Regions from separate parts of the Shewanella sp. W3-18-1 genome, predicted to be linked through region 1. Evidence: predicted binding sites of a transcription regulator. Region 1 holds the regulator's gene; each other region holds the start of a gene.

What was found. Region 1 encodes LexA, which represses DNA repair genes until DNA is damaged. Its sites were predicted from a motif close to TACTGTATNNNNATACAGTA; they were not measured.
Region 2: the regulator LexA is predicted to act here: its motif matches at 3,459-3,478, upstream of recG (ATP-dependent DNA helicase RecG).
Region 3: the regulator LexA is predicted to act here: its motif matches at 4,470-4,489, upstream of SPUTW3181_RS08215 (DNA topoisomerase III).

Annotation. Positions count from the first base shown of each region.
Region 1 is NC_008750.1:160,353-168,327, forward strand. Features, by position in the region: gene coxB (cytochrome c oxidase subunit II) at 1-997, opposite strand, end outside; gene SPUTW3181_RS00700 (cell division inhibitor SulA) at 1,393-1,905, opposite strand; gene lexA (transcriptional repressor LexA) at 1,902-2,522, opposite strand; gene plsB (glycerol-3-phosphate 1-O-acyltransferase PlsB) at 2,873-5,296, shown strand; gene mtr (tryptophan permease) at 5,296-6,552, shown strand; gene SPUTW3181_RS00720 (ribonuclease T2) at 6,643-7,800, opposite strand.
Region 2 is NC_008750.1:327,464-335,438, forward strand. Features, by position in the region: gene SPUTW3181_RS01580 (DUF3014 domain-containing protein) at 285-1,184, opposite strand; gene recG (ATP-dependent DNA helicase RecG) at 1,367-3,442, opposite strand; gene SPUTW3181_RS01590 (MarC family NAAT transporter) at 3,689-4,402, shown strand; gene SPUTW3181_RS01595 (OmpA family protein) at 4,519-5,964, opposite strand; gene SPUTW3181_RS21410 (hypothetical protein) at 6,117-6,470, shown strand; gene SPUTW3181_RS22305 (hypothetical protein) at 6,481-6,549, shown strand; gene SPUTW3181_RS01600 (hypothetical protein) at 7,025-7,381, shown strand.
Region 3 is NC_008750.1:1,788,323-1,796,297, forward strand. Features, by position in the region: gene folC (bifunctional tetrahydrofolate synthase/dihydrofolate synthase) at 1-934, shown strand, start outside; gene dedD (cell division protein DedD) at 927-1,697, shown strand; gene SPUTW3181_RS08200 (CvpA family protein) at 1,812-2,300, shown strand; gene purF (amidophosphoribosyltransferase) at 2,432-3,946, shown strand; gene SPUTW3181_RS08210 (hypothetical protein) at 4,049-4,339, opposite strand; gene SPUTW3181_RS08215 (DNA topoisomerase III) at 4,502-6,628, shown strand; gene SPUTW3181_RS08220 (porin) at 6,877-7,975, shown strand, end outside.

The sequences.
Region 1 (7,975 bases):
GCATTGCCGTACCAGCTTTACCATGGATGATAATTTCAAGGTGGGGAGTAAGAGGGCCTGTTGCGATAGGACTACCTTTCAAACCTGGAAATACACCTTTTAATCCTTCTCCATTAGGTTGGTGGCATGCTGCGCATCGAGCCATATAGACTTGCTCACCTTGGGTCATTAAGTCTGCTTGGCTAAGGGTTTGTGATAGGGCGGCTTGAGCTGTAGCGGCAGCGGTTTGTGCTGCTTGTTTTTGCTCGGTAATCCAAGCATCAAATTCTGCTTCTGGTAAGGCTTTTACGACTATGGGCATAAAGCCGTGATCTTTACCGCAAAGTTCAGCACACTGGCCGCGATAAATGCCTGGTTTATCGATACGTGTCCATGCTTCATTAATAAAACCAGGATTCGCATCTTTTTTCACCGCAAAGGCTGGAACCCACCATGAATGAATGACATCTTCTGATGTCATTAGGAAGCGGATTTTGCGATTTATTGGAACAACAAGCGGTTTATCGACTTCAAGGAGATAGTGCTCGCCCTTAGGTTCTGAACCATCAATTTGTGTTCTAGGTGTCGAGAGTATGCTGTAAAAATCAATATCTTGATCGAAGTAGCTGTAATGCCATTTCCACTGAGAACCAGTGACTTTGATGGTGATATCAGCATTGCTCGTATCTTCCATTGCGATTAAGGTTTTGGTTGCAGGTATGGCCATTAGGATCAGGATAATAAATGGCAATATGGTCCAAGCAATTTCAACTTTGGTACTTTCATGGAAATGGGCGGCAACTGCGCCTTTGGATTTTCTGTGGTTTATCATGGCATAAATCATTACGCCAAAAACCACGAGGCCAATAGCACAGCAGATATACAAGATAGTCATATGCAAGTGATAAACCTTGCCACTTATCTCGGTTACACCAGTGGTCATATTGAACCGCGAATCCGCTGCGTTCAACGGTGGTGCGAATAACACCACGAGTAAACAATACAACAATTGCTTCACAAGACTTCTCCTCTGCTAATTGCAAATTGCAACTACAAAGAAGAGTCACACAGTAAGTCTCAACTCTATGCAAACTCTTCAGTTCCCAAAAAAGCGTTTTTGACTTCAATGTGCGTTGATGGCTTACTTTTGTACTGTTACTGCTGTTAATTCGCCACGCTGGCACATACTACTGAAAAAATCTGTCATTTTAATTATTGATGGAAAATTGGCTGGGATAACAGCTCGGTTTTTACCATCGCCAGAGATATAGAGTCACCAGCTTAATCAACCATACTTGCTGTTTAAATATTGATCAAGATCACTTATTTTTCTAATTGTCTGAAAAATTGCTAAAAAAAAGCCTCACATTCATATGTGAGGCGGCTTTCACGGCTAAAAAATCTTTTGTAAAACTAATGAACAGGGCTAAAAAAAGTGGCTTGCTTAAAGTGTGTATGTTGCTCAAGGCGGACCTTATCCTGTAAGTGGTTATTTACTTCCTCTAATACAATACCCATCGCTCTGGCACTTTTTGCCACAATTTGTAAGCGTCGATTATCACGGGCATCGAGTGAGGTCGTCCAAGTAATGACTGCACTGGACGTACCACTTGTTAAGGCTTTCTCCATCGCCCATAGGGTTTCTACCTCATCTTTTGCATGAACGAGTAATATACGATCCATGCGCACACCTGCTGATGTGAGTAACTGTTTATAGCCAATACTTGGTGGATTGATGAGTACAACCCAACGCCCCTGTTGACTGAGTTGTGCGAGCTGCGTACTGAGCTGGATTAACTCAGTACGGCCTTGAGTCTGTGTAGGCACACAGCTGATCGGTGCATACTGCCAGTTTGCATCAGGCTCTCGAATGTTGTCGAGCCACAACCCCGGATGACGTGGGGCATTGCCTAATAGGTTACTCATAGCCAATCTCCATTACGGATCACACCAACAGCGAGTCCTTCAATTGTTAAACTTTGACAACTTAAATCCACTTTAATTGGTGAGTAGTCTTCATTTTCTGCGTATAGATAGACTAAGTTGCCTTTTTTTTCGAAGCGTTTAACCGTGACATCATCGTCGACTCTTGCAACAACTACTTGACCATTTCTCGCTTGTTGTACTTTATGCACCGCTAACAAATCACCTTCAAGAATGCCGATGTTTTTCATGCTGTCACCTTTTACTCGCAGTAAAAAATCGGCGGTAGGGTGGAACATACTTGGGTCAACTTGATAGTACTGTTCAACATGTTCTTGAGCCAAGATTGGCTCACCAGCGGCTACTTGGCCTATAAGTGGCAGGCCATATTCAACCACGACCTCTTCCTCTGCTGGGAGACGGATACCCCGAGAGGTACCTGGCATGATTTCGATACAGCCTTTTTTGGCGAGAGCTTTGAGGTGCTCCTCAGCAGCATTAGCACTTTTAAAGCCTAAACGAGTGGCAATTTCTGCTCGGGTGGGTGGCATTCCTGTATCGGCAATATTACGTTTAATTAGCTCTAAAATTTCAGCTTGGCGTGGCGTTAAGGGTCTCATGGCTGTTCCTGTTTTTCTATACAGTTACTGTTAGTATATACAGTATTGTTTGTAGTGCAAGTATTAACCATTTTTAGATCGTAAAGTGTTTTAAATCGGCAAATCTCAGCCTGATCTATTGGTTGAGTTTTTATGGAAGATAAGGCGTTTTATATTTTCTTATTTAATTTTAAGTGTTTAATTTTTTAAGAGTATTTATTTTATCCCGATGGGATGCATATATTGTTTTATAGGCTTATAAAACGCCTGATGTTAGGGCGATTTAGGGATATATAGGAGAGAATTAGCGAATACTCCCCAGAGTCTGGTATTCTATTGGGCTAGTAAACGTACTTAATTGCATAAGAATAATGCCTAAACAAGACTCTCTTTGGTTGAAATCATTACGTTGGATCCAAAAACACTTAGTCCACACTATTGTGGTGCCTCAGGATCCTTTTGCCGATCTGAATCTGGATACCTCCAGACCACTTGCTTATGTCATGAAAACAGAATCGCTGAGTGACATTGCGGCACTAAGTGAAGTCACCGAAAAATTAGGCTTGCCAAGCCCCTACGAACCTTTAGTTGTTAACGGTGTTGTTGCGCCACGGGTTGTTTGCCTTCAAGGACGTAAACCTTTGTTTGGTGAACGTGCGGGTAACGAGCCATTCCTTGAGTGTTTTATGCGTCTCTTGGCTGTTCATAAGGAGCGCCCGGAGCTTGATATTCAGTTAGTGCCAGTGAGTCTTTATTGGGGACGTACTCCAGGTAAAGAAGACGATACGATGAAAGCGGCTGTGTTGGAGCGTGAAAATCCAACTTGGCTACGTAAGTGCTTCATGATTTTGTTTCTAGGCCGTCATAATTTTGTACAGTTTTCGAATGCAGTTTCACTGCGTTATATGGCAGATGAACACGGTACTGATATGGGGATAGCCCATAAATTAGCGCGTGTGGCACGGGTGCATTTTCGCCGCCAACGTAAGGTGATGACGGGTCCTTTACTGCCAAATCGTCAGGCATTATTTGATTCGTTGCTCAAATCGGAGTCATTACGTAAGGCGATTCAAGAAGAGGCTGTGAGCAAAAAGATTTCTGAAACTCAATCTCGTGAAACTGCAATTGAGTATCTTGATGAAATAGCAGCAAATTATTCAGATAGTTTAGTGCGCATTGCCGAGCGTTTTTTAACCTGGTTATGGAATAAGCTCTACAGTGGCATCAATATTAAAGGTGCCGAACATATTCGTCAGTTACACCATGATGGTCACGAAATTGTCTATGTGCCTTGTCATCGAAGTCATATGGATTATCTATTGCTATCCTACATTTTGTATTACCAAGGTATGGTGCCGCCGCATATTGCAGCAGGGATAAACCTTAACTTTTGGCCCGCGGGACCATTGTTCCGCCGTGGTGGCGCGTTCTTTATCCGTCGTAGTTTTAATGGTAATAAGCTTTATACCGCAGTCTTTCGTGAATATTTAGATCAACTGTTTGCCAAGGGCTATTCGGTGGAGTATTTCTCTGAGGGCGGTCGGTCTCGTACGGGGCGTTTGTTAGCGCCCAAAACGGGCATGATAGCAATGACAATGAACAGCGTGCTGCGCGGAATTGAGCGCCCAGTTACTTTGGTTCCCGTATATTTAGGTTATGACCATGTGATGGAAGTCGCCACGTATCACAAAGAGTTAAGTGGCAAGAAAAAACAAAAAGAATCCGTTTGGCAAGTTTTTGGAGCTATTCGCAAGTTAGGTAATTTTGGTCAAGGTTATGTGAACTTTGGAGAGCCGATTACCCTGCAAACCTTTTTAAACGAAATGGCACCTAACTGGCGCGCAGAGCTTGCCGATGATCCTGAACAAAAGCCAACTTGGTTAACTCCAGCGGTTAACGTGTTAGCAAATCGGGTGATGACACGTATTAATGATGCGGCAGCGGCCAGTTCCGTCACGCTCACCAGTTTAGCTTTATTGGCTTCTGAGCAAAATGCGCTTGAGCGTTGTTTGTTAGAACGTCAGTTAGATTTGTACCTCACGCTGCTGAAGCGGGTGCCTTATACCTCTTTTACTTCTGTCGCGGAAGGTGATGGTAAGCATCTTGTTCAGCAGGGTATTGATTTAAATAAGTTTTCAGTATCCAGTGATCCTTTAGGTGAGATAGTGTCTATCGATGCTAATCAGGCCATTTCGATGACCTATTATCGCAATAATATTATCCACTTATTTATTATTCCTTCTCTTATTGCGAGTTGTTTGACCCATAATGAGCAAAGTCAGCGACAGCAAATTGTGGCAATCGTGAATGACTTTTATCCGTTGCTAAAGGCTGAGCTGTTTATGGGAATTAAGGATATACCTTCCTATGTCAATCAAGTGCTGGATCTCTTTATTGAGCAAGGCTTAATAACTGAGTCAGATAACTTATCAGTTGTAACGGAACATTCCAGTCAGTTGGTATTGCTCTCAGGATCGGTCAGTGAGACATTGCAACGCTATGCCATCATTTTTAATTTGCTAGCACATCGTCCTAAGATGGAACGTTCAGAACTCGAGTCTGAAAGCCATTTACTTGCTCAGCGTTTAGGGGCATTGCATGGCATTACAGCACCAGAGTTTTACGATAAAAAACTCTACGGCACTTTGAGTGTTAAGTTAAAAGAGTTAGGTTATCTTTCTGATAAAGATGATAAATCTGATGTTAAGCGTATTCGAGATCAAGCCAATAGCCTATTGAGAGCCTCAGTGAGACAGACGATAGTTGCGAGTGTCACTGCGGAGCATATTAGTTAATGACAAATCATATGAATGCGGTTAAGCATAAAACCGCAGGTAAGTCTTTGCTCGGTGGCGCCATGATTATTGCTGGGACGACCGTAGGGGCGGGCATGTTTTCCTTACCTGTGGTGGGTTCTGGCATGTGGTTTGGGTATTCCATTGTCATGCTGCTAGGTATTTGGTTTTGCATGTTGATGTCGGGCTTATTACTGCTTGAAACCAACTTACACTTTGAACCTGGTGCGAGTTTCGATACGTTAACAAAACAAACCTTAGGCCAGTTTTGGCGCATAGTGAATGGCGTGTCAATCGCCTTTGTGCTCTACATTTTAACCTATGCCTATATCAGCGGTGGTGGCTCGATTGTAAATCACAGCTTGCAGGGTATGGGGATTGAATTACCTCAAAGTGTGGCAGGGTTAGTATTTGCCATAGTGCTAGCGAGTATTGTGCTGATCAGCACCAAAGCTGTGGATCGTATTACAACGATAATGCTGGGCGGTATGATCATCACTTTCTTTCTTGCTATCGGTAATTTACTGATAGAGATTGACGTCACTAAGCTGCTTGAGCCCGATGGTACCACAAGATTTGCACCTTATTTGTGGGCAGCGTTGCCCTTTGGCCTTGCTAGCTTTGGCTATCATGGCAATGTGCCTAGTTTAGTGAAGTATTACGGTAAAGATTCCGCCACTATTATCAAAGCTATCTTTGTCGGTACTTTTATCGCGCTTATCATTTATGCCTGTTGGTTAGTCGCCACTATGGGCAATATTCCCCGCAGCCAGTTTAGCGATATTATCGCCCAAGGCGGCAATATGGGTGTGTTGGTTGGTGCTTTGTCTAAGGTGATGGCAAGTAGCTGGTTAAACAGTATGTTAACCCTGTTTGCAAACTTAGCGGTGGCCTCGTCGTTCCTCGGTGTAACTTTGGGTTTGTTTGATTATCTTGCAGACTTATTTGGTTTTGATGACTCCCGTAATGGAAGGATAAAAACGGCTGCTGTTACTTTTGTTCCTCCGACGGTCTTTGGGCTGTTATTTCCTGATGGTTTTTTGATTGCTATTGGTTTTGCGGCATTGGCGGCAACGGTTTGGGCTGTGATTGTGCCTGCGCTGATGGCTTATAAGTCTCGGCAGTTATTCCCTGAAAGTACAGGTTTTAAAGTGAAGGGAGGTACACCCATTATCGTCATCGTCGTCTTATTTGGAATCATCACAGGTACGTGTCATCTTTTGGCAATGGCGAATTTGCTGCCTCAGTATTCCTAGTCCATTTTACTAATAAAGCCCTCGTTTAAATGAGGGCTTTTGTGTTTTTGACGATTCCATCTTGGCTCTTATAAATCTGTATTTAGCTGCTTAATTGGAGTTATTTATAATGATTGTGTCTGGACAAGAGCCTTTCCCCGCTTTGTTGGCTTTCGCGAGGAGAGCGGGTATTGAATCAGAACCTTTAATCACTTCGGGTAGATTAATGCGGATTTCACTTAACAGTCCTTTAGCACATTCTAAGCTCATTTTGGTATGAGCACCCTGACCAAAGCTTTTATCAAAGCTGGTATTTAGCTCCTGTCGAGTTACCTGTTTACCTATGTTCCCATGGATGAAGTTTTTAACCCATGCAGAAGCGTTTATTGTTTGGGTTAACTGGGTGGCTAACAAAAAGTAATCGTTAGGTTCTTGGTTGCGACAAGTTCCATGTTTCCACCATTGATGCCGTTCTAAACAGGTGCCGTAGCGAGCGCTCGGCATCACTTCTTCTAAATTTTTGCGCACCGAAGCGTTAAGCTCAATTTCAGGGTAGCTACAGAAATCGCTAGGCTGTAGCTTTACTGTACTGCAATAGCCATAACGAGTTCCACACTGTTTCCTATTGGGCCAAAGTCCATGCAAGCTAAACTGTTGCCACAGTGGAGATTCATCCGTTTTATTGAGGTCACTGCATTCTGCTTTACGGTTGCCATTGAGTTCGCAGAAAGTGCTTTGCCAACTCAATGCTAGAACGTGGGAGTCTAAGTTTCCTTCGAGTTGACAATGACTAACTTGGCGTTGATCTTTTGTACTGTGCTCTTTAAGGCTATCGCGATTGATTGCTTTAATATCTGATGCTGTCGTGGTTTGTGAGGGTTCCATTGCTGACACTGGTGTGGAAAGGTCATTGTTCGTTACGCTGGTGAGATATTGGCCACAACTACCGCTTATCCAGCGCAAAGGTGAAGTTGCAGCATTAGTTTTGACTCTTAGCCATTGAGGATTGGTCGTGTTCCCTAAAATTTCCTGTACTGTATAGCGTTCACCAATATTGCTTTGTAACTGCTCTGGGTTGGTTTGTTTATTCTTAGATTGAAAGAGTTCACAGCGCTTATTGGATATAAATTCACCAGAAGCAGGAGCGGCGATTGCAGGGGTTATTCCTAGGAGCAATATGCTGACTATGCGATATAACATTAATGGTTGGCGCAAAAGCTCTTGCTGTAAACGCTTAGGGCTTGCGGTCAAACGCAATGGCATTGTCATTCGATGGCATCCTTATCTGTGGTGGTGAATCGAGTCGCTTTGGTATCAAGCTCATGGTACACACAAGCACTAGGATTACAGAGGCTTATTTTTGAGTTATTGTGAACAGTCAATCATATATGAGTAACTTGAATCTTCGCTAAAATAAATAGCCCCTGCTATTTCAGTGTTTGAG
Region 2 (7,975 bases), 170 kb from region 1:
AACATTAATAAATTTAATTAATATTGGGCTACCTACGCGTTGGATAAATCGCGCCAAATACTCCCTCAGTTGTGTCGTGCATTCTACACTAAGTCTTTAGTTTTAATGAAGCCATTTGCATTATGCTGGTTAACAAAATGCAACCAAATCGGAAATTTCAACTCATTGGTAACATATTATTCATGAGGTAGGGTAATAAGAAACAAAGTGGTATTACATATTGATATAGTGAGTTTTAGATTACAAAAGGCGCACTGGGCGCCTTTTGTTGAGTGGGTTTAAGGTTATTGTGCTAATTGATTTTCAAGTTTACGTAACGCAACTTTGAGCTTACGGGTGTTTTCTGGACCCATGCGGATTAACAATTTTTGTGCACTGGGTAGTGCTTCTAAATTAGGGTCAACAAATTGATAGTTAACGCTAATTGAACTCAATTCAATGGGATCTTCAACGATAGGTGCCGCGAGTAAAACTTTAATTGCTTGTTGCATTCGGTCATTAAACTTCGCATTACTATAACCCAACTCACTAAAAGCTTCTTCCAACAGCGGCGTTAGTTGCTTATAGGTGCGGATTAGGCTCTGCTCATCCATCTTAGTAATTGAGTCAACATAAGCGTCGTATCTATGATAACTATCTGGATTCAAATAGACTTTATTCGTGATCTCAGACACTGTAAACAGTTTTTCTGGCCCTTTAATTGGGCTTACCTTACGGGTTAATTCACCTTGAGCCAGGTTATCTACAAACACAACGAATTGACGAATAATGTCTTGCTGCACTAATGAAGATGCAAGCAGATTATTATTAATGATGGCGAGTGCTTTTTGTTGTACAAAAGTATCACTTTCAGCCAAGGCGGGTACGGGTTCAACGACGACCTCAGGCTCAGTCGTTACGGATGACTCTGTGCTGTTGGTGTTTGTTTCAGTGGTTGTTGGTGTTGTTTCTGTGGTTTCTTCTGGCTCCGTAGCACTTTCCAGTGTCATAGGTTCAGATGATGGTGTTTCAGGTAATACAATGGGCGCGTTAGGGATGCGTTTGGGTGAGTCTGAATCACCGCTGTAGTAATAATATCCTCCGGCAGAAAGTAGCACGACGAGCACTATCGCAAAAAGAGCAAAGCGATTGCTGCTAGAAGAAGTCTCTTGAGGGTTTATTCTATCGTCTTGATTAACTTGCATTTTACATCCTTAGCTTGAGTTTCAAGGTAACGTGGTGAATACATGCAGCTAACATTAAAGTGCAATAACGGACTTATTCGAGGGCCGCAGGTTTATTGTGCAAGTTTCCATGCGCTTGTCTATAGCACCTAGCTGAACATACATGATTTATTTTACTATGAAGCGATTCGCTTCCTATCTAATTAAGCCTGCACATAGTGCTGTCTGTGCCCGAGCCAACGTAAAATAATTGCATCGACCTTTTCAGGTGCCTGCGTCATTACATGATTTGCCAGTTTCTGAATGTGTGGGATCAAAGCTTGATCGCGCACCAGATCGGCAATTTTGAGCTCGGCGAGCCCCGTCTGTTTAGTGCCAAGCACTTCACCCGGGCCACGAATTTCTAAATCTTTCTGCGCTATGATGAAACCATCATTGCTTTGTCTGAGGACACTCAGTCGTTGGGTGGCGGTATGGCTCAACGGCGCCTTGTAGAGTAACACACAATGGCTTGCGATGGCGCCTCGACCGACTCGTCCGCGCAGTTGATGCAGTTGTGCTAGACCTAAACGTTCAGGGTTTTCGATGATCATTAGGCTAGCATTGGGCACGTCGACGCCGACTTCAATCACGGTTGTCGCTACCAGTAGATGAATCATGCCTGCCTTAAAGTCGGCCATGATTTGCTGTTTCTCGGCACTTTTTAATCTGCCATGCACTAGGCCGATATTGAGATCTGGCAGTGCGAGACGCAGTTCTTCGGCCGTGTCTTCGGCGGCTTGGCATTCGAGCACTTCAGACTCTTCAATCAGAGTACACACCCAGTAGGCTTGACGTTGGTCGGTGATGACGGCGTTGCGCACCCGTTCAAGCACTTCGTTACGGCGGGAATCGGCAATTGCCACTGTGGTGACGGGTGTACGCCCCGGTGGCAGTTCATCGATAATGGAGGTGTCGAGATCTGCATAGGCCGTCATCGCCAATGTGCGTGGAATGGGGGTTGCAGTCATGATTAACTGATGTGGATGAAAGCCTTGGCTCATGCCTTTTTCCCGCAGACCTAAGCGTTGGTGTACGCCGAATCTGTGCTGCTCATCGATAATAATTAACGCGAGTTTGTTAAAGACCACATGCTGCTGGAAGATGGCATGGGTGCCAATCACCATATGGGCTGCGCCAGATTCAATATCCGCAAGGGATTGGGTTCTGGCCTTGCCTTTCAGTTTCCCTGCAAGCCAACCGACTTTAAGCCCGAGTGGCTCAAACCAAGCGGCAAAGTTAGTCGCATGTTGCTCTGCTAATAATTCGGTTGGCGCCATCATGGCAACTTGATAACCGTTTTCAATCGCTTGCAATGCCGCCATCGCCGCGACTAAGGTTTTGCCTGAGCCAACATCCCCTTGCACTAAGCGCATCATAGGGTGTGGTTTTTCTAAATCTTTGCCTATATCAGCCACGACTCTTTGCTGGGCGCCAGTCGGCTTAAAGGGCAGAGCTGCGAGGAAGGGATTGAGCAACTGCCCCGTGGCCTGCATGGTGACGGCAGCGTCTAAATTACTGCGCTGCCGTAGGCGCAACATGCTGAGATTATGGGCGAGTAATTCTTCCTGCACGAGTCGTTGCTGGGCAGGGTGTTGACCTAGCTCTAAATCGAACTGAGAGATCCCCGCAGGAGGGCGATGTAACGTCTGCAGTGCTTGTTTAAGGCTGATGTTGTTAGGTTGCAATTGCGGTGGCAGCAGCTCAGTTAAGCCACCCTCTTTCAGCAATACTAAGGCTTGCTCCGTCAGCTTTAGCCAACTCGCCTGTTTTAAGCCTTCAGTTGTGGGATAAATCGGCGTTAGGGTATCACTCAGGTGAACATCTTCACCGGGATACACCACTTTATATTCTGGATGCACTATCTCAGCTTGATGACTACCACGGCGCACTTCACCATAGGCGCGGATCATCAAACCATTTTGCATGGCATTACGCTGAGCAACGGAAAAGTTAAAGAAGCGCAGGCTTAAGCTGCCCGTATCGTCGCGCACATTGCAGACCAGCATGCGCTTGCGGCCTTGGATGATTTGTGTCGATTGGATTTCTGCTTCTATCGTGCCGTAACTACCAGGGCTGAGGGCGGCAATCGGATAGATTTGGGTTCTGTCTTCGTAGCGCAGGGGTAAGTGAAACAGCAGATCTTGTACTGTTGTGATGCCGAGCTTTGCGAGTTTCTCCGCGACCTTTTTGGCGACGCCTTTGAGGTCGGTGATCGGAACAAGATCCAATTGCTGCAAGTCGTTAGCACTCAATCACTGTGAATTTATACATATATTAACAGAGAATAAGCGTAAGGCAATCTTAGGACGTAACGCGATAAAAGTGCAGGAGGGTAAAGGTTGTGCTCTTTTAAATTGGCTGCCTAACCGCTTTGTTTTGTATCGATACATAAAAATACAGATATTTTGAGTTTTCATCTGTTACACATAAAATTAGTCTTGGTTAGATAAGTTTTATTTATCATTTCTCATACGAGGTGCAGGATGTATTTCCAAGTCGTGGTTCTTGCTTTATTAGCATTATTACCGATGGTTAATCCGCCTACTACGGCCACTCTACTTTTGGGGCTGAGTAAGGGGATGTCTCGCGAACATGTTCGGCATCAGGTTAACTTGGCTGCTATCTACCTATTTTGCACTCTTTGTGTTTGCTTTTTTATTGGCTCTTCAATCTTAGAGCTATTTGGTATTTCAATCCCTGGTTTGCGATTAGCGGGTGGGCTGATTATCGGCTTTATTGGTTTTAGAATGCTATTTCCTACGCCAGCACAGGCTAATAATGTCGATATTAATGAAAGTATTGCTTTTGTGCCGCTGACGATGCCAAGTATGTGTGGGCCTGGCACTATGGCGTTGGTGATTAGTGGTGCAGCCCAAATTGCTGAGCTGCCCGATGAATACAGCCGTTTTACGATTTATAGCGCTATGGTGACGGCTTTTGCTTTGATGAGCCTGATCAGTTGGGGCGTACTTAAGCTGGCAGATCCCGTTTGTAAAATCCTCGGTGCTACGGGTATTGATGCTATGACGCGGATTATGGGGTTTCTATTGGTGTGTATGGGAATGCAATTTTGTATTAACGGCATAAAAGAAGTGGCACAGGATCCGGTTTTCCATACGCCACTAATCCAAAAGACAGCACTTGAAATGGGAGATAGCCCTACGTCATTAATTTCTCCCCAGCCACTTGCTATTTGAGATCTGCTATAGCAGCCGCTTTACTCTCCTGAGTGATGGAGTTTCTCTTATTCGAAAGCTCCGATCACGGGGAGAGCCATTAGCTCAACTTTGCTTACACTAGTTCAGGTTATTGACTATTTTTTGTCAGATCTAAGCACCAGCTCGACTCGGCGATTCAAACGCTGCCCCGTGTCGTTAGCATTACTCGCGACTGGGCTGTATTCACCGTTGCCATGGGCTGTTAATTGGACGGATGGAATGTTAAACGTTTCATTCAGTTGTTTAATCACGGCAGCAGCACGGCGTTCTGACAGGCTTTGATTGTAACTCCGCTCGCCCTTATCATCGGTATGACCGACCACATAAAAACTCAGAGCAGGATTTTGCTTAAGATAAGTTGCTAGCACCTCTAATACTGGCTTGGACTCGGGCAGCATGCGCTCACTGTCGTAATCGAACAGCAAGCCCTCCAACGTCGCCTTACCTGTTTGCGAGATAGCATCGGTTAACGCATCGAGATTAATCGCCACCCGATCATCCTTCAGTGCCGAGAGTTCCATTACTCTAACAGTAGTGTCAGTCGGTGTACCATTGGAATATCCCTGTGAATAGATATCGAAATATACATCGCCCTGCGGATGGCTGAGTTGAAACAGCTGGTACTCTTGCCCCTCATCATCTTGATCATCTTTAAATAAGCCCATGGCTTTTATCAGGCTGTCATCGTCACCACAGGCGGTACCTTTACAATGGAATATTCGTTCTGCGGCCAGTTTTTGTGCCGCTGCGGCATAATTGCTGTTGATTTCAAATAGAGAATAGCTCTCTGGCATGCGATAACTGATTTGGGTGAGCTTGGCAGCTAGTGGCTTGGTTTGGTAATCGCTTCCGGTCATTCCCACAATCACAGGCACCTGCGTAAAATTGATTTGTTTGTAGTGAGCGATATAACTGCCGGGCATGCGACCCAGCAAAGGATGATCAGCCGATCCTTGTGCATCCTCACTGCGTTTGTCTTTAATCTCAATCTCCTTTGGCGCCTGTTGCAAAAAGCTGTTGTTTGCCTGAATCAGATCAAGCGGCTCTGGGATTACCTCAAGAATATCGACCTGTATGTAGGTGTACCTGCCCTCACGATTAACGGCATAGATGCTGCTGTAAACATCACCACTTGTACCTTTCATTTTTGCTGCCACGTAAGCACTGTGATAGTCGGCATTCACTTCTCTAAGTGGCTTTAGTTGACTCTGCATTGCTTGGCCATCTCCGCAGGATGCAGCCTTGCAATTAAATAAAACCTCAGCATTGAGCTTTTTCATCTGAGCCAAATAATTATTGATAACATGCTCAGGGCTATAACTTTCAGGTAGTTCAACGCTTTGCCGAGTCAACTGTCCAGAGACAGTCAAAAGAGTCAACTTATTGTCATTTACTGCGGTGATAATATCAAAGGGCGTAAAGTGGATGCGTTTTTCTTCAGGAGATTTAGCATCCGAGAAAGGAATGAACAACTGTTCTGCATTGGCACCAAAGGCAGTGGTGGTTAATAGTACAGCACTCAATAATGTATTTTGTCCCATAAAAAATCCTTTTCAGTGGGGAGGTTTTACTTTAGCTTATTAATTAGGCGAAGGATCGTACAATAAAAAAATTGAAATGTCATACTCAGAGTTTGTTTAACTAGAGTAATGTTTTTCCCGAGTGATATATATGGATATATGAGAATGTACGTATGAATATGAATATACGAAATGGTATTCGTCTGGAGGGAGAAGGTTTTGACTTGTTACCAGAGTTGAAAAAAATTTATTTTACGAATGGATTGTGTTTACGAAAGGCACTATCAAACAATGAACAACAATATATTAATCGAGTTATTTTTGTCGACTGGACACAAAAAACATCTCCCGCATTGGTATTGCGACATGAAAAATCAACAGTTTATGTCGCTGTCGTCAATCATCACGATACTCAAATAGAAATTACATTGCTAAGAGCTGGATTTCATGGGCAAGTTGTCAGAAATAGTTCTTTAGTCTCACATTTATCAGCAATAGATTGCCAAAGCATTGAATGTTTCACTTAACACAGTGAAAATGCATCTTCAAAATATCTATCGCAAAAACAATCTAAAGGGACGAATTCAACTAATGTCGTCATACTAAATAATTACTTTTTTAGAGTTTATAGCTTAATTTATTTTTATCTTTCTGAGTGATTTAATCATCGTTACATTGTTTTAGTAATAACCATGGAATTCTTTTTATGATTCAAGGAGTGAAACTATGTTTAAGCGTAAAATTATTAAACCGCTTCGAAGACGAGTATTCGTTAATAACAACGGCACATGGGGCAAAGGCTATCAGGTGATGGCCTTATCCTTTTTTTGGCTAATCCACACAATAACTTCTTTAAACGAAGCGCTGTAAAGATGTCATTTCGCTCATTTCCTTTTAGCATGAATCTTTTACTTTGAGTCTCGTTGCTCAGCGTCGCCTCTATTTCCATCGCTGAGGAAAAATCCGGCTATGACTTGCTATTGGAAATGGCCATTCCTAAGCCCCATGAGGTTGATCTGGCTCGTAAAGGCGTCGCAGAGGCCAGTAAAAGGCTTGGGAACGCCCATGTCCATATGTTGCGTTGGAAGCTGAAGATGGTTCTGCCGAAGGTTACCAGCTTTACTATCGTTGTCAGCGATGGAATAACTGTAAAGAGGTCGGAGGCTCCGCCAGTGTGTTTACCGAAGCTTTTTTCAGAAACCATAAGAAGAAGTTAGGTATCCCTTGGGAGTTGATGCGTGATGGTAGTGCCTTTGGCAAGGATTCATCCGATTTTGAGGATGCTAAGGGACACCTTTATCAGTATGCATTGAAATTTTCCGAGGATAATTGGCGTCTGTTTGAAGGACGAATTCCTTTAGAGACCAGTGATTTAGCCGAACAAAAATTCTGGCAATGGTGCTCTATCCAGCCTCTGTCTATTTGGGAAAATGAGTAGCGTTATAGTAATCGATTGGTAAGGTGTATCTACAATCATAGATTTGAATCTTGTATTTTTTAATTCTGCTTAAAATACATTTAGTTAATCTTTGGTATTTAGCCTTTTTATTGATTTAGTCGCTAAGTTAGTCTCGTTTTAGTGGGCGAATTCATTAAAACAATGACTGAGCGGAATTTGGGGCACTGTATTGAGTGGGGCTAAGTAGTTTTGGTCACCACTTTAGTCCCACTTTTTCATAGAAAATAGCAAACAATCTCAAATAAAAAAGATTAATCCAATCAATTTATTGCTTTTTTAAAGCTTTAGTAATGAGTCGGAAACATCATTAGACGTTCTGGATCTGACTGTAGCGCATATTTAATAATTCAATATTAAACAATATGTTACTTTGCTTATTTGTCCAGGTCGCTAATTCTAGTCACCACATTAGTCCCACTTTGTGAAGCCTGTAGAGTGCTCTGATAAAAGTTTTATCGGCTTATTTTCTATCCACCAGCTTATCTTTTGCGAACAAGCAGCCTTCATATTGTCGCAGGTGTTTACCGCCTATAGCGTGTAAAAAAAGTTTTACCTGTTATAGCGTGTAATGAT
Region 3 (7,975 bases), 1.6 Mb from region 1:
CGCGCGCGGCGATATTTCTCTGACCTTTTTTGAGTACGCTACGCTTGCAGGCTTGATACTCTTTAAAGCCGCTCAGCTTGACGTGGTTATCTTAGAAGTCGGTTTAGGTGGGCGGTTAGATGCCACCAATATTATCGATGCCGATATCAGTGTGGTCACGTCAGTCGACTTAGATCATGAAAGTTATTTAGGTAATACCCGTGAGCTTGTGGGCCGTGAAAAGGCAGGTATTTTCCGCTGTGGTAAACCTGCGATTGTGGGGGAGCCTAACTTGCCACACACAGTTAATGAAGTCGCCAATGAGGTGGGCGCAATCTTATATCGCGTTGGCAACGAGTTCAGTTATCAAGTCCATGGCAAGCTGTGGGATTTTAAAGGCCAAGTACTCAAACTGCACGATTTAGCGTTACCTGCTTTGCCATTACCTAATGCGGCGACTGTATTGGCTGTGATTGAACAGGGGTGGCCGAATATCGCGCCTGCTGTTATTGCAGAGGGGATTAACTCGGCTCGCTTAACGGGTCGACTGGAACGGGTGAATGAGCAACCGTTAGTGCTACTCGATGTGGCTCATAATCCCCATGCGGCGCGGTTTTTGGTACAACAGTTAGCATCAATGGTTGTGGGTAAGCGCGTCTTTGCCCTTTGCGGTATGTTGAAGGATAAAGATATCGCGGGTGTATTACCTGTGGTTGATCCTTTAGTGGATACTTGGTATTTAGTCAGCTTGCATGGTGAACGTGGTGCGAGTGCAAGCCAATTACGTAAAACCTTAGCCGCAGAGGCTAATGCGTTTGAATTTGAGGGAATAGATGCCGCTTGGTCGGCATTAAAAGCGCAAATTAGCCCTGATGATGTGGTAATTGTGTTTGGCTCCTTTTACACTGTGGCAGGATTTAAATCTCTATTTAAGCAGGATGTCAGTTTTGTCTAGCCAGTTTCATAATCGTTTAGTCGGCACTGTGGTGCTGGTCGCCCTCGGGGTGATATTTTTACCGGATATTTTGGACGGCAAAAAAGAGCGTCAAGAAGAGCAGTTTGCAGAAATCCCTTTGCGTCCCCCTCTCGTTGAGCAGCGGAAAAATGCCGATGATATGTTTGAGGTGCTATCGACCAAGGAGGTCGTGGCACTTGAAGGGGAAGACGCTGTTGGTACTCATTCAAGCAGTGACGAAGCTTTGTTAGCGCAAGCGGTTAAAACAGAACCAGCAACATCTGTTCCTGCTAAGGAGGTCGTTAAACAAGACACGTCTAAACCGGAAAATAAGCCTGAGCCAACGAAATCCGAGCCTAAGAAAGAGCCTGCTAAATCGGCTGTGGCTAAGTCTGAACCCGTGAAAAAGCCTGAGGTCAAATCGACCACAGTTGCAAAGACAGAAAAGCCTAAAGCTGAAACGGCAAAAACCACTAAAGATGATGGTATTAAAGTCGTGAGCCGCGACTCGATTAAACCAGGGCTAACCTTACAATTGGGCGCTTTTAGCAATGCAGCTAACGTCAAAGCATTGGTTGCACAGCTACGTAAAAATGGTTTTAAAGCGTACACTATTCCAGACACTCCAAGGGATGGCGTATTAACCAAAGTCTTTGTTGGTCCCGATGTCTCTGAAGCCAAATTGAAGAAAATGTTAGAAGATATTGAAAGCCTTACTGGCTTAAAAGGGCGGATTGTCCCTTTTAATCCTCTGGAATCTTAATGGCGATAACCCCCTTGAGACTGAAAATAATTTATTTACCCTCTAGGGGTGAGAATCATTTCAGTCTCTGGTAGAATCGCGCCGTCTTAAAGCCCATGTCGGAAAGCCATCTCAATGGTTTGGATTGATTACGCTATCATATTCGTCATCGGATTATCGACTCTTATCAGTCTGATCCGTGGATTTGCCAAAGAAGCCATGTCCTTAGTGGTATGGTTTGCGGCTTTCTTTGTTGCCAGCCAGTTTTATCAAGATCTTGCCGTTCATTTAACCCAAATGAACGATGAAATGCTGCGTAATGGTGTATCCATTGCCATCCTCTTTATTACCACCTTGATACTCGGCGCCTTAGTCAATTACATCCTTGGGCAACTAGTTGTTAAAACAGGATTATCTGGCACTGACAGACTCTTAGGTCTGTGTTTCGGTGCCATTAGAGGTGCGCTTATTGTTAGCGCCTTGTTGTTTTTTATGGATGCTTTCACAGGTTCTCCCAACGCCCAATGGTGGAAGGATTCTGTGCTAGTGCCCGAATTTGGCGTTGTTATTCAATGGTTTTTTAACTATTTGGAAAACACCTCCAGCTTTGTACCCAAAATATAAAAAAGACAATAAATTTATCCTAATTGATGAATATAAACCTAAGTCAAAATGTCTATTCAACGTCATTTTTCTTTTTGCTTATATTTCAACATGAAAGGACATAGAACATCTTACAATGAGGAAGCTTACCCATGTGTGGTATCGTCGGAATAGTTGGCCAATCATCGGTTAATCAGACCATTTATGATGCACTGACCGTGCTTCAGCACAGAGGTCAGGATGCGGCAGGTATTGTGACCGTTGATCGTGGTGCTTTCAGACTACGTAAAGCCAACGGTCTGGTAAAAGATGTATTTGAAGTCAAGCATATGCAGCGCTTACAGGGCAATGCAGGGATTGGCCATGTACGTTATCCAACTGCGGGCAGTTCAAGCGCATCAGAAGCGCAGCCTTTCTATGTTAACTCGCCATTTGGGATTTCATTAGCCCACAACGGTAACTTAACCAACACAGTCGAATTAGCCGAAGGGCTGATTAAAAAACGTCGTCATGTGAATACCACCTCAGATTCTGAAGTGTTATTAAATCTCTTGGCTGATGAGCTGCAAAAAACCACGAGTTTGACTCTGACGTCGGAAGAAGTGTTCGATGCGGTCGCAAATGTGCACCAGCAAGCCCGTGGTGCCTACGCTGTGGTTGCCATGATTATTGGTCAAGGCTTAGTCGCGTTTCGTGATCCATTTGGTATTCGTCCTTTGGTGTTAGGTAAGCACGAAACTGCTACTGGCACTGAATACATGGTCGCTTCAGAAAGTGTGGCACTCGATGCCGTTGGCTTTGAAGTGATGCGTGATGTCGCGCCGGGTGAAGCGATTTATGTGTCAATTGACGGCCAGCTGTATACCCGTCAATGCGCGGCAGAACCGAGCTATGCGCCTTGTATCTTCGAATTCGTTTATTTTGCCCGTCCAGATTCGACTATCGACAAAGTGTCTGTGTATGCAAGTCGCGTCAACATGGGCGCTAAGCTTGGCGAGAAGATTAAGAAGGAATGGTACGATCACGATATCGATGTGGTGATCCCTATTCCTGAAACCTCCTGCGATATCGCGCTGGAAATTGCCCGTTGCATGGACTTACCGTACCGCCAAGGTTTTGTGAAAAACCGTTATATTGGCCGTACCTTCATTATGCCTGGTCAACAGGAACGTAAGAAATCAGTGCGCCGTAAACTCAATGCAATCAACACTGAGTTTAAAGGTAAAAATGTACTGTTAGTGGATGACTCTATCGTTCGCGGGACGACCTCTGAGCAGATCATCGAAATGGCTCGTGAAGCGGGTGCTAAGAAAGTGTATTTTGCTTCTGCTGCGCCAGAGATTCGTTTCCCGAACGTGTATGGTATCGACATGCCGACCTCGAATGAGCTGATCGCCCATGGACGTGATGCCGATGAAATCGCTAAACTGATTGGTGCAGATGGTATTATTTTCCAAAATCTGTCTGATCTAGTTGAAGCGGTGAGAATGGAAAACCCTGAGATTAAACGCTTCGAGACCTCAGTATTCGATGGTCACTATATTACCAATGACGTTGATCAAGCGTATTTAGATCACTTAACGCAACTGCGTAACGATGATGCAAAAGCGGATCGTAATAAAGATATTGGTACTAACTTAGAGTTGCATAACGTCTGTCACCCTTAACGGCAAGTGTTAGGCAGATCATGGGCCAGTGATGATATCACTGGCTTTTTTTATGGTTCTTTAAGCATATTGATTATACCAATCGTATTAAAAACCAGTGATTTATCCCCAGATCCAAAGCAACATCCAAACGCTAAATAGACTGCTTAAGCTATGGCGAGTCACTTGGTGGCGTAGTAATAGTGATAGACTCACCGCAATAGGAATTAATAGAATAACCCACCCAATCAGTGGTATATCAATTAAGCTAAGCTGTCCTAGCCATGAACTCGTAAGTAAACTAATAGCAAGTAGTAATAGGGTATGAAATATAAGTAACTGATTAAATCTTAGGACTAATGCTGTTTTTTCTGCATGTATGTTGTGGATTAATTTTTTTGCTAATGGGTTCATAAATCCTCCTTGTCAATGTGCTCACTCTACACTTTGTTGAGAATAATTCTCAATTGAATTTACAATTTAATAATTGCTTTCCTGTCAGGCTTGCTGTGATTTGCACTTAGAAGGACTTTGAGCTAGATTGTACTGTAATTATATCCAGTGTTTGGTGTTTGTATGATCCTCTATATCGCAGAAAAACCTAGCCTAGGGCGGGCCATTGCCGATGTATTGCCTAAACCCCATAAAAAAGGCGATGGATTTATCGAAGCCGCTAATGGCGATTGCGTGTCTTGGTGTGTCGGTCACTTGCTCGAACAAGCAGAACCTGATGCCTATAATCCTGAATTTAAAGCATGGAAATTTGAGCACTTACCGATAGTGCCAGACAAGTGGCAACTGACACCTAAGGCAGCAACCCGCAGTCAACTCACTGTGCTTAAACGATTAGTTAAACAAGCGAGTATGCTGGTTAATGCGGGCGATCCCGACCGTGAAGGGCAGTTACTCGTGGATGAAGTGATTGCCTATCTTGGTGTGACGGGGGACAAGCTACATCAAACCCAGCGTTTACTGATCAGTGACTTAAACCCACAAGCTGTAAAACGGGCTCTAACGCAGCTACGCAGTAATCGCGAATTTATCCCATTATCTACCTCTGCTTTAGCCCGTAGCCGTGCCGATTGGCTCTATGGTATGAATATGACGCGTGCGTACACCATCCAAGGTAAAAAGGTCGGTTATCAAGGCGTGTTATCAGTCGGCCGAGTACAAACGCCATTGCTTGGGCTAGTGGTGCGCCGTGATAAAGAAATTGCTAATTTTCAGTCTAAGCCTTTTTATGAAGTACTGGCACATTTGGCAACGGACAAGCAAGAAACCTTCAGCGCCAAGTGGCAACCGAGTGAAGCTTGTCAGCCTTATATGGATGAAGAAGGACGAGTGTTAGCGAGAGGGTTAGCGCAAAATGTGGTGAGTCGCATCAGCGATAAACCCGCCTTAGTCACTCAATTAGTGGCTAAGGATAAGAAACAGCATCCGCCTTTACCTTACAGTTTATCAGCGTTGCAGATTGATGCGGCTAAACGGTTTGGTATGAGTGCTAAGGATGTGCTCGATACCTGCCAAAGTTTGTATGAACGTCATAAACTCATTACTTACCCACGCTCCGACAGTCGTTATTTACCCGTTGAGCAACATAATCTTGCGCCTTCGGTACTTAAGGCGATAAGTGACGGTGCTGCTGAGTTATTGCAAGGTGCTGATGCACCCGATCCCCGTCTTAAATCTAAAGCATGGGATGATAAAAAAGTGGACGCCCACCACGCAATCGTTCCAACAGAGAAGACGGCTAACTTATCTAGCTTGAGTCAGCGTGAGAGGCAGTTATATCTTCATATTGCCCGCCAGTACTTAGCCCAGTTTTATCCGGCTTATTGTTACAGTGAAACCACAGTGCAAGTGACAATCGAGGGTGGCTTATTTAATACCAAGGCGCGTCAGGATAAATCCCTCGGCTGGAAGCAACTCTTTGCCCGCCAAGAGCCAAATGGCAGTAAGGCGAGTGGCAACAAGTCGACGGAAGAAAGCGCAGGTAAGGATGATGAGGAGCATGACGAGTTTATTGGCCAATTACCGCCTTTGAAATTGGGGCAAGCTTTGCATTGTACTCGAGGCGAATTGCTTGAAAAAAATACTCAGCCACCAAAGGCCTTTACCGATGCGACCTTACTCAGTGCGATGACGGGCATTAGTCGTTATGTCACTGACCCTGAGATCCGTAAAATTCTTAAAGAAACCGATGGATTAGGTACTGAGGCCACCCGTGCAGGTATTATCGAATTGCTATTCAAACGCGGTTTTTTACAACGCCTAGGTAAATCTATTGTCTCGACAGACGTGGGGAAAGGATTGATTAACAGCTTGCCTTTGAGCGCCACTACGCCGGATATGACGGCGCTTTGGGAAGCGAGCTTGAACGGCATTTGTCATAAAGAAACCTCCTATCAAGGATTTATGCAGCCGTTGCTCGGCACCTTATCCACACTTATCCAAAATGCGGGAGCACAGTTGCCAACTGCACTTAATGGATTAAAAGGGCAAGGTTATCGTAAAACGGCAAGTCATAAATCCGGTTATCGTAAGTCGTATTCTAAAAAATCAAGTTCAGCGAAAGGCATAGGTACAACAAAAAACGATGTTTCCAACAAATATGGTTCCCAAAAGACCAGTTCCAAAAGTTCGGTAACTCGATCAACCAGTCGTTCAGCTTCTAATAGCCGTAAATCTACAGCAGCAGTGTAATGACACACTTGTTGCATACATGTCGTTATTGTCTTTTGATGTAATAACGACATTTAATTTATCTAACGGTATTTAACAACCGATAATCACGATATTTCGAGATTGCCTGATCCGTATCTAAAAAACACCTTGATTTTCAGCTTTCCCTACCTATGGCACATAACCTGCTTAGTATTGATTGGAGAAAATAATATATTAAATAAATCATGTGATTATATGTGATTTTGCTGAATTTTAAGGTAGATAAAATGAAAAAGACATTGCTCGCTTTGATTATTCCAAGCTTATTGTTAACGGGAACATCTCAAGCCGTTGAACTGTATAATGACCAAACTAATAGCGTTAACATGATCGGTTGGTTAGGATTTACCGCATTAAATGATGGTCATGAAACTTCTGTTATAGATAATTTTTCTCGTGTTGGTTTTCGTTTCGACCGTCAAGAGAAAAATGGCTGGAGCTCCTTTGCCCATACGGAATGGGGTATCAATATGGTGACCAGCGATGACGGCCTTATATACACGCAAGGCCAAGGTGGTGGTCAGTTATCGGCATCCAAAAATTCAGATTTTCTATTCAATCGACTGGGTTATGTTGGGATGTCCCATGAGAAATGGGGAAAGATCAGTTTTGGTAAGCAATGGGGGGCTTACTATGATGTTGCTTACACAACTGATGTGCTCAATGCTTTCACAGGTTGGTCTGTGGGGGCTTATACCTTCGGTGACGGTGGTTTAACAGGAGCTGGACGTGCCGATGCTGCGCTACAATACCGTAATACTTTCGGTAACCTGCATGTCGCAGTGCAGTATGCCTCTAAACAAAATAGCGATGTTGCCTTGTACGATGGTAATGGTGCTCCCTTGAAAGATGGTTCGGAATTGAGTTTCGAACCTAGCTATGGTGCAAGTGTAACTTACAACTTTACTGATAAATTTAAAGTGCTAGCGGGATTTAATCGTGGTGATTTTACCGGAAATCTTGCAGGCCAAGAGGTTGATAACACTAACCAAATTATTGGTATTGGCGCCCAATACGGTAGCTTCTATCAATATGCTCCAGGTCGCGATGCTGACGGTTTATACGTAGGTTTTAACGCTCATAAGAGTGAGCAAAACGAATTAGTGGGTGGAGATTTATATGATTCAACTGGAGCTGAGTTTATTGTTGCTTATCAGTATGACAGTGGTTTCGTTCCAACCATATTACTGACATATCAAGATCTTGATACCGATGAAAATACGGGGGTCCAAGGAAAATGGGCACGCCAATTTGCAGTGCTAGGTCTGCATTATCGTTATAGCCGCGATACAATTATGTACGTTGAGGCCAAAATTGATTTCAGCA